2 regions of the Pseudomonas cichorii genome follow, and region 2 is predicted to be linked to the other one. Evidence: predicted binding sites of a transcription regulator. Region 2 holds the regulator's gene; the other holds the start of a gene.
What was found. The regulator sigma-54, encoded in region 2, starts transcription at its own class of promoters, with help from an activator protein. The targets are predictions, from matches to a motif close to ANTGGCATNNANNTTGCTNT.

Region 1: a site for sigma-54 is predicted at 1,906-1,925, ahead of glnA (glutamate--ammonia ligase). Genes of this name have one in related genera too.

Annotation. Positions count from the first base shown of each region.
Region 1 covers NZ_CP074349.1:372,196-375,259, forward strand. Annotated here, with positions in the region: gene KGD89_RS01750 (cupin domain-containing protein) at 1-232, opposite strand, end outside; gene glnA (glutamate--ammonia ligase) at 401-1,807, opposite strand; gene thiI (tRNA uracil 4-sulfurtransferase ThiI) at 2,140-3,064, shown strand, end outside.
Region 2 covers NZ_CP074349.1:4,992,186-4,995,249, forward strand. Annotated here, with positions in the region: gene lptB (LPS export ABC transporter ATP-binding protein) at 1-492, shown strand, start outside; gene KGD89_RS21240 (RNA polymerase factor sigma-54) at 677-2,170, shown strand; gene hpf (ribosome hibernation-promoting factor, HPF/YfiA family) at 2,247-2,555, shown strand; gene ptsN (PTS IIA-like nitrogen regulatory protein PtsN) at 2,567-3,031, shown strand; gene rapZ (RNase adapter RapZ) at 3,034-3,064, shown strand, end outside.

The DNA.
Region 1 (3,064 bases), 1.4 Mb from region 2:
GAACGGGGTGCTGGTGCCATTTCAGCGTGCTGTTCGCCGGGATGCTGATCTTGAGAATGCTCAGTTCCGGCTGGCCTTCGGGATAAGCCTTGTAGGGCGTTCCATCCCATGACTGGGTGGCTTCGAGCAATATCTGGGATGTGGGCTGGTTTGTGCCCTGCATGTTTTTGTCAGCGAAAGCCATGTTGCCCAATAACAGGCTGGCGACGACCAGCAGGATGTTGATGTTCATGGAAACCCCCGGTTTTGCGATTGATTGATCTCAAGGCGAAACGCAAGAATTCCAAAAAGCCAGGGCTGCAAGGTGCTAATTATTTACTACATGCCAGTAAAAACGCGGGCATGAAAAAGGCCTCCCGAAGGAGGCCTCATTTACGCCATTACCGCTGGCGCGACTGGATCAGCAGCTGTAGTACAGCTCGTATTCCAGTGGGTGTACGAAAGTACGTACCTTGATTTCTTCTTCGCTTTTCAGCTCGATGTAAGCGTCGATGAAGTCGTCGCTGAAAACGCCGCCTTTGGTCAGGAACGCACGACCTTTGTCCAGCTCTTCCAGGGCTTCTTTCAGGCTGCCGCAAACTTGTGGAATGCCTTTGGCCTCTTCTGGCGGCAGGTCATACAGGTTTTTGTCAGCTGCATCGCCAGGGTGGATCTTGTTCTGGATGCCGTCCAGGCCAGCCATCAACAGTGCGGCGAACGCCAGGTACGGGTTGGCTGCCGGATCCGGGAAGCGGGCTTCGATACGACGGCCGCGTGGGCTGGAGACGTAAGGAATACGGATCGAGGCGGAACGGTTACGAGCCGAGTAGGCCAGCATGACCGGAGCTTCGAAACCTGGGACCAGACGCTTGTAGGAGTTGGTCGACGGGTTGGTGAAGCCGTTCAGGGCCTTACCATGCTTGATGATACCGCCGATGAAGTACAGGGCGGTGTCGGACAGGCCGGCATAGCCTTCGCCCGCGAAGGTGTTCTTGCCATCTTTGGCGATGGACATGTGAACGTGCATACCCGAACCGTTATCGCCGTACAGAGGCTTGGGCATGAAGGTAGCGGTGCGACCGTAAGCGTCGGCAACGTTGTGCACGACATACTTGAGGGTCTGAACTTCGTCAGCCTTGGCAACCAGGGTGTTGAACTTCACGCCGATTTCGTTCTGGCCGGCAGTTGCCACTTCGTGGTGGTGAACTTCGACGACCTGACCCATTTCTTCCAGTGCGTTGCACATGGCAGTACGGATTTCGTGGTCGTGGTCGACCGGTGGAACCGGGAAGTAGCCGCCTTTGATACCTGGACGGTGGCCTTTGTTGCCGCCTTCCACGTCCTGGTCAGACATCCACGAGCCTTGTTCGGAGAAGATCTTGAACATGGAGCCGGAGATGTCGGACTTGTACTTGACCGAATCGAAGATGAAGAATTCTGGCTCCGGACCAACGAATACGGTGTCACCGATACCGGTGGACTTCAGGTATTCCTCGGCGCGGTGGGCGATGGCGCGTGGGTCGCGGTCATAGCCTTGCATGGTCGAAGGTTCGATGATGTCGCAGACCAGGATCAGGGTCGGCTCTTCGGTGAACGGGTCCAGAACTGCGGAGCTGTCGTCCGGCAGCAGGATCATGTCGGAGGCTTCGATACCTTTCCAGCCTTCAATGGAGGAACCGTCGAACATCTTGCCGACTTCAAAGAAGTCGTCGTCCAGCGCATCGCGAGCTGGCATGGTGACGTGTTGCTGCTTGCCTTTGGTGTCAGTGAAGCGCAGATCAATCCATTTAACGTCATGATCTTTGATGAGTTGAACCGACTTCGACATGGTGTCCTCCGGGTGGCTAGGGCCTGGTTATGGTTGTGGCCCCTTAAATTTGGGTGATGCCGGCGCAGATACTCTGCCAAGGCAACCTGCCTCACAAGGGAGCAAATTGCATGCCAGTGCCCCGTGTTGGGTTTTTTGCCCCAAACAAGGCCTTTTCGGGGGCGAAAATGGATTTATCGGCAAAATGACGCACTGTTGTGGTGCTTAAAAATGCCGCGACGTGCCTTTTTAGTGCGCTGATGATTGGTAGTACGATAACTGGTTAAACCTTGAGCAATTTCCGCTATAATCCGCGCCCCCCTTTTTCGGCCGGCACCTCACGTACCGTTTCCATGAAACTAATCGTCAAAGTTTTTCCCGAAATCACCATCAAAAGCCCGCCGGTGCGCAAGAAGTTCATCCGCCAGCTGGCCAAGAACATTCGTACCGTGCTCCGTGAACTGGACGCGGACATTGTCGTGGGTGGCGTATGGGACAACCTTGAGGTCGAAACACGGCTGACCGATCCAAAGGTCCTGCAGGGCATCACCGAGCGCCTGAGCTGTATGCCGGGCATTGCCAATTTCCTGCAGGTTGCCGAATACCCGCTGGGTGATCTGGATGACATCGTTGCCAAGTGCAAGATGCATTACGGCGACCTGCTGCCGGGCAAGATGTTTTCCGTGCGCTGCAAGCGTGCGGGGCGGCACGATTTCAGCTCCATGGACGTCGAGAAGTACGTCGGCAGCCAGTTGCGCCAGCAATGCGGTGCCGCGGGTATCGAGCTGCGCAAGCCCGAACTCGTGGTGCGCATGGAAATTCGCGACCAGCGTCTGTTTGTCATTCATGACCAGCACACTGGCATGGGTGGTTATCCGCTGGGCGCGCTTGAACAGACACTGGTGCTGATGTCCGGTGGTTTCGACTCGACCGTGGCGGCCTACCAGATCATGCGTCGTGGCCTGATGGCGCACTTCTGCTTCTTCAATCTGGGTGGTCGTGCCCATGAGCTGGGTGTGATGGAAGTCGCCCACTTCATCTGGAAGAAGTACGGCAGCTCCCAGAGAGTGCTGTTTGTAAGCGTACCTTTCGAAGAAGTTCTGGGAGAAATTCTGCAGAAAGTCGATAACAGTCATATGGGTGTAGTTTTGAAGCGTATGATGTTGCGCGCTGCCTCATCTGTTGCCGACCGTCTCGAAATTGATGTGCTGGTGACGGGGGAAGCGATTTCGCAGGTGTCCAGCCAGACGCTGCCCAATCTGTCGGTCATCGACTCGG
Region 2 (3,064 bases):
GGTATTGGCTATCTGCCTCAGGAAGCCTCGATCTTCCGCAAGCTGTCCGTAGCCGACAACATCATGGCCATCCTCGAAACCCGCAAGGAACTCGACTCAGCCGCTCGTCGCAAGGAGCTGGAAAGCCTGCTTCAGGAATTCCACATTACCCACATCCGCGACAACCTGGGCATGAGCCTTTCGGGTGGTGAGCGCCGCCGCGTGGAAATTGCCCGGGCACTGGCCACCGCACCCAAGTTCATCCTGCTCGACGAGCCTTTCGCAGGCGTAGACCCCATCTCGGTGGGCGATATCAAACAAATCATTCATCACCTCAAAGCCAAGGGCATCGGCGTGCTGATCACCGATCACAACGTGCGCGAAACCCTGGATATCTGCGAAACCGCCTACATCGTGAACGACGGGCAATTGATTGCCGAAGGCGACTCGGAAACCATTCTGGCCAACCAACTGGTGAAAGAGGTCTACCTCGGCCACGAGTTCCGCCTGTAGTCGATCCTGTGTGAGCTCTCTTGATGCGAGCTTTGCCTAAGCATCCTGTTGACAATGCATTTTTTGTCATGATGCTCTAGGCAAACACTTCAGATTCAGGCATATAACTTGCTTAAGCTGGCGCTTCGGCGCCCTGTAGTGGATGGCGCATGTGCGCCGGCGAATAAGGTGTTTAGCCCCTGCCATGAAACCATCGCTAGTCTTGAGAATGGGCCAGCAGCTGACGATGACACCGCAGCTGCAACAGGCTATCCGCTTGCTCCAGTTATCGACCCTGGACCTCCAGCAAGAGATTCAGGAAGCACTGGAATCCAATCCTATGCTGGAACGCCAGGAGGAAGGCGAGGACTTCGACAACTCCGACCCTCTGGCCGACAACATTGAGCAAAAGCCCAATACCGAGATCCAGGAGCCCAGCTATCAGGAATCCGCACCCACTGTGGACAACCTGGAAGAGGGCGAATGGAACGAGCGCATTCCAAACGAATTGCCCGTCGATACCGCCTGGGAAGATGTCTACCAGACCAGCGCCAGCAGCCTGCCCAGCAACGATGACGACGAATGGGACTTCACCACCCGCACGTCCGCGGGCGAAAGCCTGCAGAGCCATCTGCTGTGGCAATTGAACGTGGCGCCGATGTCCGACAAGGACCGGCTGATTGCCGTCACCCTGATCGACTGCATCAATAACCAGGGCTATCTCGACGAAACCCTCGAAGAAATCGTCGAAGCCTTCGATCCCGAACTGGATATCGAACTCGACGAGATCGAAGCCGTTCTGCACCGTATCCAGCAATTCGAGCCTGCCGGTATCGGCGCCCGCAACCTGAGCGAATGCCTGCTGCTGCAATTGCGCCAGCTACCGGCCAAGACCCGCTGGCTGAGCGAAGCCCAGCGCCTGGTCACCGACTATATCGACCTGCTGGGCAGTCGCGACTACACCCAGCTCATGCGGCGCATGAAGCTCAAGGAAGACGAACTGCGCCAGGTCATCGAACTGGTCCAGAGCCTCAACCCGCGCCCCGGCTCGCAGATCGAATCCACCGAAGCCGAATATGTCGTGCCCGATGTGATCGTGCGCAAGGACAACGAACGCTGGCTGGTGGAGCTGAATCAGGAATCCGTGCCACGCCTGCGGGTCAACCCGCAATATGCCGGTTTTGTGCGCCGGGCCGACACCAGCGCTGACAACACCTTCATGCGCAATCAGTTGCAGGAGGCCCGCTGGTTCATCAAGAGCCTGCAGAGCCGCAACGAAACCCTGATGAAGGTTGCCACCCAGATCGTCGAACATCAGCGCGGTTTTCTCGAGTATGGCGACGAAGCCATGAAGCCGCTCGTCCTGCACGACATCGCCGAAGCGGTGGGCATGCACGAGTCTACGATTTCCCGCGTGACCACCCAGAAGTTCATGCATACCCCAAGGGGTATTTACGAGCTGAAATACTTCTTTTCCAGCCACGTCAGCACCTCCGAAGGTGGGGAATGCTCTTCGACGGCCATCCGCGCAATCATCAAGAAACTGGTTGCAGCGGAAAATCAGAAAAAGCCGTTGAGTGATAGCAAGATCGCTGGTTTACTGGAGGCACAAGGCATTCAAGTAGCCCGTCGCACAGTAGCCAAGTACCGCGAGTCGCTCGGAATTGCACCTTCGAGTGAACGCAAGCGACTGATGTGATGCAGGCAGAGCCACAGCGTTCCAGCGGCAGGAATGAACTCCTGCTTCTTTATGCACTGGCAAAGGAGAAAGCTGTATGCAAGTCAATATCAGTGGACACCAACTGGAAGTGACCAAGCCCCTTCGCGAATACGTTGAGCTCAAGCTCAAGAAGCTCGAAGGGCATTTTGACAAGATTACTAACGTGCAGGTCACCCTGGCGGTCGAGAAGCTCAAGCAGAAGATCGAAGCCACACTGCACATCCATGGTGGAGAGGTCGTAGCCAACGCCGAACATGACGACATGTACGCGGCCATCGACCTTCTCACTGATAAGCTCGACAGACAATTGCTCAAGCATAAGGAGAAGCAGCAGAACATCCTTAAAGGTGCGACAGCTCGCTGACACTCATCCCAATGATCCGACTTGAAAACATCCTGACCCCCGGCCGTTCATGCGTGAACGTGTCGGGCGGCAGTAAAAAACGTGTACTCGAACAAATTGCCAACCTGATCGGTCGAGAAGTACCGAGCATGGACCAGCAAAGTGTGTTTGAAAGCCTTGTTGCCCGCGAAAAACTGGGATCTACCGGTTTTGGCAACGGCATTGCCATCCCCCATTGCCGCCTTGCAGGCTGTGAAACACCTGTGAGCGCAGTCATGCGCCTGGAATCGCCTATCGATTTCGACGCCATCGATGGTGCCCCGGTCGACCTGCTATTTGTCCTGCTCGTCCCGGAAGCGGCCACCGATGAACACCTGGAGCTGCTGCGCCAGATAGCCAGCATGCTTGACCGCACTGAAGTGCGTGACCGCCTACGCAGTGCCGAAAGCGGTGAAACGCTTTATCAAGTGGTACTGGACGTACAGAACGGACATTGAGCATGCGCCTGATCGTCGTGAGTGGTCGTTCGG